DNA from 2 places in the Paeniglutamicibacter sp. genome. Region 1 is predicted to be linked to the other one. Evidence: riboswitches for the same ligand, from Rfam matches in the RefSeq annotation. Region 1 holds a riboswitch; the other holds the start of a gene.
The links. A riboswitch is a leader RNA that binds a small molecule or an ion and turns the genes downstream of it on or off. The one in region 1 is predicted to bind S-adenosylmethionine.

Region 1 (4,815 bases):
CTTATTCTCGAACATCTCCTGGTACGCATCCGTGGTCGGCTTCAGACCGCTTCGTTCCCGGGCCGCGAGAAGATCACTGTCCACGGCGAGCTGCAGATGCAGATGCCCGGATTCCTCACCGAGGAGGACAGCGACTTTGTCACGGGTGTTCGCCAAGCGGTCCGCGATGTCACCGGCACCGGTGATGTTGGCATTTGGACGGCCTCGTGCGAGGGCGGCTACATGGCCGAGCACCACCGGATCCCCACCCTGGTCCTCGGTCCCGGGGAAATCAACACCCAGGCCCATCAACCCAACGAATCGGTTGAGGTCGACGATCTGCTCACCGCAGCCCGTGCGTATGCACTTTTCGCCCTGCGCCACGCCTCCAACAACGCACAGACCCCCTCCACTTCATAAAGGCTGCCAAAGGAGCACACCATGACCAGTCAAACCCAACCGCCTGCACTGAGACTCGAAGCTGATTTCAGTCCAATGGAACTGAAGCAGGCCCGGAAGTCGGTGGCCGGATCTGCAATCGGTAACGCGATCGAGTGGTTCGACTACGGGATCTACGGGTACCTCATCGTGTACATTTCCCAACAGTTCTTCACCTTCGGTGAAGACGGGGGAACCATGCCGCGAATCCTTGCCTTTTCCACCTTCGCGATCTCCTTCCTCATCCGCCCACTGGGAGGCATGGTGCTCGGTCCGCTCGGCGATCGGATCGGCCGACGGAAGGTCTTGATCTTCACCATTGTCATGATCAGTGTGTCCACCGCGTGCATCGCCGCCTTGCCCACTTTTGACCAGGTCGGATACCTGGCTCCGATCCTGCTTGTCCTGCTGCGCATGGTCCAGGGGTTCTCTGCCGGTGGCGAATACGCGGGGGCGGCGGTATTCATGAGCGAGCACGCCCCGGACAACCGTCGTGGTTTCTACGGTTCCTTCCTCGAATTTGGCACCCTGGCCGGCTTCAGCGCGGCGGCGATTTTGTGCACGGTGCTGACTCTGGTGGTGGGTGAAGAAGGCATGATGGGTGGCTGGTGGCGATTGCCCTTCGCGCTCACCCTCGTGCTCGGCGGAATTGCGTTGTGGATGCGGCGCCACCTCACCGAATCCGAAACCTTCATCGGAGACAGTTCCAAGGACAAGGAAGTTAGCACCGCGCCTCAGGCACTGGGGACCTTGATACGCAAGTACCCCGGTCAGCTCGTCAAGCTCTTCGGCTTTATCGTGCTGGTCAATGTTGCCTTCTACCTCGTGCTGACCTATATGCCCAGTTACCTGACATTGACCTTGGGACATGGTGCGGTGGAATCCAATATGACGCTGGTGCTCATCCAGCTGGTGATGATCGCCTTGATTGTTCCGTTGGGTGCGCTCAGCGACCGGATTGGACGTAAGCCCTTGCTGGTGACCGCGAGCGTTGGCTTCGTGGTCCTTTCGGTGCCGGCTGTGCTATTGATGCAGTCCACTGGATTGTGGGGGCAGATCGTTGGTATCGGCATCCTGGGTCTATTGCTGGTCATGCTTCTCTCGACGATCTCCTCGACTCTGCCGGCATTGTTCCCCACCTCGGTGCGCTACTCCGGATTCGCCATTGGCTACAACCTTTCCACGGCCGTCTTCGGTGGCACCGCGGCGGTGGCCAACGAGGCGCTGATCGGGGCGACCGGAAACCCACTGGTGCCCGGGTGGTATCTGATGGCTGCAGGCGTGATTGGACTGATTTCCGTGCTCACCTTCAAGGAGACCGCGGGGCGTTCGCTTCGTGGCAACGTGATTCCGGGCAGCGATGACAAGCAACGGCTGGAGATTGGTGAAAGCCTGGTGGGGGTGGGGCGTCGCTAAGCGACAGGCTCGGGCCAAGGATGGATCGGCCCCACGAAACCGTAGGACAAATAACGAAGTGTAGGAGGACAGCCTAGTGGGAGAGAGCCAACGCGTCGCACTGGTTACCGGCGCCACCTCGGGCATCGGGATCGAGATTGCCCGACGACTGGTAGCCGATGGAATGAAGGTCGTGGTCACCGGGCGAAATGAGGAACGCGGAATTCAGGTGGCCGAAGAACTCGGGGAGTCCGGCTGTTTCGTCCGGGCGGACCTGACCACTTCGGGTGCCGCGCAGTCACTGATGAACACGGTGCTCGAACGCACCGGAAGACTGGACGTCCTGGTGAATAATGCGGCCATTGACCACACTAATTCGCTACTCGACACCCCGGAGGAAGAGGTGCGGAAAACTTTTGAAACCAACACGTTCGCGGCGATTTCCTGCCTCCAAGCTGCGGGGCGGGTCATGCGTGTGGCCGGAGGTGGCGCGATCATCAACGTGACCTCGCGGCTGGCAAGCGTCGGAGTTCCCACCATGGGGATTTACAGTGCCAGCAAGGGAGCGATGCTGGCACTGACACGGGCCGCGGCGGTGGAACTCGCCCCACACAACATCAGGGTCAATGCGGTGGCTCCCGGGATGACGCGTACCCAGATGTTTGAGGACTGGTTGGCCGGACAGGAAGATCCCGTGGCCGTTGAGCGAGCGGTTTCCGAAGCGATTCCGTTGGGTCGAGTGGCGCTTCCGGAAGATGTTGCCGAAGCGGTGGGCTATTTTGCCAGTGCAACCAATACTTACGTCACCGGGGTTTCCTTGCCGGTCGATGGTGGCTATTTGGCCACGTGAGCCGAGACCAACAAACCCGCAGACACCATCCGCCCACGTGGGTCCCGGTGCCTGCGGGTTTGTTGTCGGTGGGAACCTGCGGCGGGTCACAGTGAAATCCCACAACGGGCGCAAGGCCATCATCCGGTGAGGTTGCTGCCCGCTTTCAGTCCGAGAATGTCGGGCATTGTGATCGCCGTGGCATCCTCACCACTTACCGATTGAGGATCAAGGTTTTGCTTGGTTGTACCTCCAGATGGCAGTCATCATTCCGGCGACCGGCGGCAGTCACCTATGCGCTGGAATCGGATCGACAAGTCGGGAGCGCTGTTTCAGCGTGCATTATCAACATGACGCGCAAGTGAAGCAAGACTCGGATTTTTTAGGCTTCATGTTCTGACTTATGACGCTTCATGAAGCAAATGCGGCCATTGGGCCGCTCTCTACGTCGATTTGTTTCACGGCGAACCCTTTTATGTTGGTTGCATCGAAGATCCTGCGACACACTTGGATTGTTCGAGGTTGCTAGACAACCAAAACGAGCACACACCATCCAGAGCGGCTGAGAGACCTGGCTCGTTGACGCCGCAGCAACCACTCCCGTCATTGGGATACGGTGCTACCGCCAGGACCGATGGAGATAGCCAAACTCTGCGCGGTCCGCCGAATGCTGTCACGTTTTGGACAGGCATTCGACTGATTAGCCATGTCGCGGCGTTCCTCGGGTGAACCGAGAAGGAATGAATCATGGGCAACACCAAACCACCTGCGAAGCGACGCCTTCGCGCCGGCCTCGGCGTCAAGATCCTTACCGTGCTTTCCGTGGCCACGCTGGCACTGAGCGCCTGCGGATCGGGAACCCAAACAGCGGGAAATGCAGCCGGCCCGGTCAGCAACGATCCCGTCCAAGGCGGAACCTTCGTGTATGCGGAAGTAGCCCCGATCAACAACTGGCAGACCCAGGCCGCACGCTTCTACGAGAAGGCCAATGTGCTCAACAGCGTGTTGGACCGACTGACGTATTTCGACGCGGCAACGGGAAAGCTCGTTGGCTGGATAGCGTCGGATTTCACCGCCAACAAGAACCAGACCGAGTTCACCTTCACGATTCGTGACGGCGTGAGTTTCTCGGACGGAACGGCGCTCGATGCCAAGGCAGTGAAGGAAAACCTGGACGCGCTGGGCAAGGGAGTCAAGAGCGCACAGATCGCACCCAACGTCGACTTCGCGGCCTTCAAGTCCGCCGAGGTCGTCGGGAAAAACCAGGTCAAGGTCACGCTCAAGACCCCCGATGCCAACTTCCTGCGTGCCACATCGTCGGTCACCTCGGGACTGGTTTCCCCGGCCACGCTGAAGCTGGACAATGCCGGCCAGTCGGCCATCGCCACGATCGTAGGCTCCGGACCGTTCGTCTTCGAATCCGAGAAGACCGACGAAGAAGTCACCTTTGCCAAGCGCGCGGACTACAAGTGGGCACCTGAATCAGCGGCAAACCAGGGCGCCGCATACCTGGACAAGCTCGTGGTGAAGTACCTGCCCGAGGTGGCGCACCGCGCCGGAGCGGTCCAAACCGGCCAGGTCGACCTGGTCCGGGGACTTCAGCCCGTGGACGAGCAAACCCTCACGGGCAGCGGCGACCAGGTGCTGCCGGCCAAGGGTATCGACTTGACCACCAACATGGCGGCCGTGCGCATCGGCAGCGGCAAGCTCGCTGACACCAAGGTGCGCCAGGCACTGCAGGTCGGCATCGACCGCCAATCCATCAAGGACACGGTGCTGTCGGACAGCTATGTCATCGCCGACTCCGTGCTGAACCACGCGGCCCCCGGGTTCATCGACCTGTCCGCGGATCTGGGCTACAACCCGGAGAAATCCAAGGCGTTGCTCGATGAGGCAGGCTGGGTTGTCGGAGCCGACGGAGTGCGCGAAAAGGGTGGACAGAAGCTGGAAATCACCATCACCAGCTCCAACAACTCCGTGGTCATCAAGCCTGCCTTTGAACTCATCGAGCAGCAATGGCGGGAAATCGGCGTCAAGCTCATCAACCGTGCCGCCGACAATACGTTCCTGACCACCGCCATGATCGATCCCAACACCGAGTTCTTTGGAACCCGCCAATTTGCCTACGGCGGACTGGGACCGGTCTTCGGCCCGGAAAACAACACCCAGACCCT
Region 2 (4,815 bases), on a different contig from region 1:
CGGGGATGCCATCCAGCAGGGCACCGACTGCGATGGCAGTTCCCCCGTTTGAAGCTCCGCCATCGCGGCTCCCGGGCCGCAAGGCGGCCTTGCTGCGACGCCGATGTTCCGCACCGAGGCGCACCAGCAGGGAGTTGGCCCCGACATAGCTGACGGCTCCGGCCAGGAAGCCGACCACTGTGGCCCACAGCCCGCCGACTTCCTCAGCCTCGGCAACCAGCTCGAAGGCGAGGGCGGAAATCAGCACTCCGGCGCCAAATGCCATGATGCTCGAGACAATTTTTCGCGGAATGTCCAACCACCAGGCCGCGGCGGCGCCGAGCAGCAACGCCGACCCGGCGATGGTGCCCCACATGAGTGCTTGCAAGGACATCATCATGGCGTCACGCTATCGCATAATAACTATTCACGCAGCGATTTCATGGAATACGCGGCATCGCGGACAAGGAATCGGCACCCTTGCCCGCGCATCCAGCGGACCATTTCGCGGCCGCCAAACGACTATGGGCGGTTGCGTGGCCCCGAAAGGGGGAACGCAACCGCCCGGTCGCCGGATGTTCCGAGAAACTAGCCGTGGCCGTCCTGAGCCATGTTGCTGAAGCGCGAGTAGTGGCCTTGGAAGGCGACGGTGATGGTCTTGGTCGGGCCGTTACGGTGCTTGGCCACGATCACGTCGGCCTCGCCGGCACGGGCCGATTCCTTGTCGTAAATATCTTCACGGTGCAAAAGAATGACCATGTCGGCATCCTGCTCGATCGATCCGGACTCGCGAAGGTCCGAAATCATCGGCTTCTTGTCGGTACGCTGTTCCGAACCACGGTTCAGCTGGGAGAGCGCGATGACCGGAACGTCGAGCTCCTTGGCCAGAAGCTTCAGCGCACGGGAGAACTCCGAAACTTCCTGCTGACGCGATTCGACTTTTTTGCCCGAGCTCATCAGCTGCAGGTAGTCGAGCACCACGAGCTTGAGGTCATGCTTCTGCTTGAGTCGACGGCACTTGGCGCGAATTTCCATGAGCGACATGTTCGGCGAATCATCAATGAACAGGGGCGCGTCATTGAGCCGGCCCATGGTGGTGGCGATCTTCGACCACTGTTCGTCCTGGATGGTGCCCTTTCGCAAGTCCTGCAGCGCGATGCTGGCCTCCGCCGAGAGCAGGCGCATGGCAATTTCGTTCCGGCCCATTTCCAGGGAGAAGAAAACGGCAGTCATGCTGTTCTTAATGGACGCTGACCTGGCAAAATCCAATGCGAATGTTGACTTGCCAACGGCCGGGCGGGCCGCGATGACGATCATCTGGCCGCCGTGCAGGCCCTGCGTCAGTTCGTCGAGTTCGAAGAATCCGGTGGGAACACCGATCACGCCCTCGCCGCGACTGCCGGCGGATTCGATTTCATCGACGGTGCCCTCGATGATGTCGCGCAGCGGCACGTAGTCTTCGGCAGTGCGGCGCTCGGCGACCTTGTAGACCTCGGCCTGGGCCTCGTTGACGATGGCGTCGACTTCGCCGTCCTGTGAGTATCCGAGCTGGACGATCTTGGTGCCCGCATCAACCAGCCGGCGCAGCACTGCGCGTTCGCGCACGATCTCGGCGTAGAAACCGGCGTTGGCGGCGGTAGGCACCGACTGGATGAGCGTGTGCAGGTAGGCAGGGCCGCCGATGCGGGTGATTTCGCCGCGCTTGGTCAACAGGTCGGAGACGGTGACGGCGTCGGCGGGCTCGCCACGGCCGTAGAGGTCGATGATGGCTTCGTAGATCGCCTCGTGCGCCGGACGGTAGAAGTCCAGCCCGCGCAGCACCTCCACGCAGTCCGCGATGGCGTCCTTGGAGAGCATCATGCCGCCCAGGACGCTTTGCTCGGCTACGAGATCTTGCGGTGGAGTGCGTCCATAGTCCGATCCACGTGAATCAGAGCTGGTTTCGGTGCTGGCTAGCGACACGGGCTTTTCCCTTCAAGCTTCGCGGGTTCCCAAGTTTTCCGCTTCATTACCTATTCAGTGTCTCAAGGAGCACAGACGATTCGTTAGGTTCAAAATCACACGTGCTCAAGGGCACCGCGAACCTGTGGAAATAGGTGGGGAACACTGTCACCATAGACCTGTTTCCCCCCAAACCCAACACGGTTATCCACAGGCCATGTGGATAACCTGTGAACCTCGCGGCGTGTTGTGTGCACAGTCTGGGGAGAACATTGTGGATTACACCAAAATTTTGCCCACAATACGGATCTGACTAGGATCTATCTAGATACATGCCTGTGGATACAAACTATTTATCCACATCCACCAGGGGCGTAAATACCAGTTATACACACAAAAACCCCGTGATTCCGGGGCTAAATCAGTCGCCGTTTCACAGTTACCCACAAGCTATCCACAGACACGCCGGAAGTTGCCACGGATCTGGGGATTGCGGGCATTGATGGAGATCACCAACCACTGACATACTGGGCCGCATGAGCGCCAACAAGACCGCACCAACGGCCGTTGATCCTCGCGAGTTCATCGCCGCCGTGCCCCATCCGATCCGGCGCACGGACGCCGAGGTCCTCCTGGAGATGATGGAAGAGGTAAGCGGCCAGCCACCAACCATGTGGGGTCCCACGATCGTCGGCTTCGGAACCTACCACTACAGGTACGAATCGGGCCGCGAAGGGGATGCCGGCGCCATTGGCTTCTCGCCGCGGTCGACGAACCTTGCCCTTTACGGGCTGACCATAGCCCCGACCGCCGGGCCACTGCTGGCGAAGCTGGGCAAGCACAAGCGCGGGGCGTCCTGCTTGTACGTGAACAAGCTCGCGGACGTGGATCTGGAGATCCTCACCCAGCTTGCCCGCGACGGCTACCGATACATGATGGACGTGGTGCACGAACCGTCGTAGGAAACCCTCGGCAAAAAACAAAGGGCTCCGTGCCCGTGCCATCGAATCAGGGATTCGGTGCCACGGGCGCGGAGCCCTTGAGGTTCAGGTGCCTTAGGAGACCAGCTGTTCGGCGTCCAGGCGACGGAATGCCGAGCCGTGGAACACGAGCGGCGAGTTGGCGTTGTCGTGCGTCTGGTGGCCGTGGACGCGCAGCAGCACCACCTGGTGGTCGCCAGCGGGGATCTCCTGCTCAATGGAGCAGTCGAGCCACAGGGTGGCGTCATGCAGGAAGAGCGCGCCCTCGTCGGTCGAATCAAGGCGAAGCCCGGCAAAACGGTCCCCGGACTTCGAGGCGATCTGTCGGCACACGCCCTCGTTCTTCTCGCTGAGCACCGAAACGCCAATGCGTCCGCTGGTGCGCACCAGCGGCCAGGTGTTCGAGGTGTTCTGGACCGCGAACATCACCAGCGGCGGATCCATGGAGACGCCAACCGTAAAGGACGAGGCCACAATCCCTTGCGGCTGCCCGTCAACGATGGCGCAGAGTGCGGCAATGCCCGAGGGGTGCTGGGCAAAGACGTTGCGCAGGGTGTTGGGGGTGAGGTCAGAGGTGAGTGTCATAGTGCTCAATCCTTCGGCTTCGGCCCACCTTCGCGGTGCGTGTCATTCACGCGCCAACCAGTGAGGTGTGCGGTACTTGCCTCCGGGGTTCCGGTAGGCCGAATCATCACCTGGAGCACCCCGCCACCGTGAGAGGGTTGCCGGTCAACGGGCCAGGGCCTTACGTTGACACTCTTGATTCATGACTAACGTTAGAAGAAATATTTACGTCTCGTCAAAGTTTGTTTCGACATACGAAGTCACGAAGCGTAAAAATCGAAGATTGTGCGACCATATGCCATGATTCTGCCGATGGGTACCGAAGAGCGCCAATCGACACTTGAACGCCGGGACTTCCTCGCGCTGACCGAAGGAGACGCTTGCGCTTCACGGAAAGCCGGTCGCCGACCAGGTCTCAATTGTGACCTTGCAACATTCCTGGACTAGATGTCCGAGACGCCCGTATAGGTCGCATAGGCAGCGTCGCCGGTGCATTGGTAGATCAGGATGGCAAGCCCGCCCGGGGTGGTCTTGCTGCTGGAAAGCCGCAGCCCTGCCGGTGCGCCGCCGTCAGGGAAGAGGCGCCGCCCGTGTCCAAGGACCACGGGTGCCACCACGAGCCTGAGTTCGTCAATCAGCCCATCGGCAAGCAATGATCCGGCAAGCCTGGCACTCCCGTGGATCTGCAGCTCCCTGCCGGGACGCGCCTTGAGCTCCGCGACCTGGGCGGCAACGTCGCCGGAGAGGACCGTGGTCGGGTTCCAGGTTCCCTCGCCCAGCGTCTGCGAGGCGACGTACTTGGGCAGGGAATTCATGAGCCCCGTGAAGGGGTCGTCCGGGTCGGTGATTTGCGGCCAATCCCTGGCGAAGGCCTCATAGGTGCGGCGGCCAAGCAGCAGCCCGTCGGCTTCCCCAAGCCATTGCGCGGCCTGGTCAACGAAGGCCTCGTCCATGTGCGGGACAAGCCATCCACCCTGGGTGAATCCATCGGTCGTGTCTTCCTCGGGAGACCCGGGGCCTTGCGACACCCCGTCGAGACTCACGAATTCCGTCAGTGTCAGCTTCATGATCATGCCTTCTTGGTCGTTTGGCTGCCCATGCCCGGGATGCGACGTTGCCGGTGATCGAGGAAGGGCACTGCTCCACTCGGCAAAGCTACTCGAAGGGAACGCCTGGCGCCAGCCCCCGGCATGTTGCCGGTCCCCCCATCCATCGGGAACTCGACCGCGACATCCAACGCATCACCGCACCAAGGCCTTAACCCACTGTGGAGCCCCCCCCAGGGGGGGGGCCCCGTGGGGGGGCGGGAACGAGGGCCGCGGGTGCGGCAAGAAATAATTATTTTGGGGCA

Region 2: it holds a riboswitch for S-adenosylmethionine, as region 1 does, so the genes downstream of both, ACLQ7E_RS12090 (flavin reductase family protein) here and ACLQ7E_RS01655 (ABC transporter substrate-binding protein) in region 1, are expected to answer to the same signal.

Annotation. Positions count from the first base shown of each region.
Region 1 covers NZ_JBKKAP010000014.1:21,417-26,231, reverse strand. The annotation lists gene ACLQ7E_RS01670 (M20 family metallopeptidase) at 1-399, shown strand, start outside; gene ACLQ7E_RS01665 (MFS transporter) at 421-1,833, shown strand; gene ACLQ7E_RS01660 (SDR family NAD(P)-dependent oxidoreductase) at 1,910-2,662, shown strand; SAM riboswitch class I at 3,188-3,282, shown strand; gene ACLQ7E_RS01655 (ABC transporter substrate-binding protein) at 3,389-4,815, shown strand, end outside.
Region 2 covers NZ_JBKKAP010000100.1:1-4,815, reverse strand. The annotation lists gene ACLQ7E_RS12105 (ZIP family metal transporter) at 1-379, opposite strand, end outside; gene dnaB (replicative DNA helicase) at 568-1,941, opposite strand; gene ACLQ7E_RS12095 (DUF1801 domain-containing protein) at 2,457-2,882, shown strand; gene ACLQ7E_RS12090 (flavin reductase family protein) at 2,976-3,485, opposite strand; SAM riboswitch class IV at 3,553-3,665, opposite strand; gene ACLQ7E_RS12085 (dihydrofolate reductase family protein) at 3,908-4,531, opposite strand.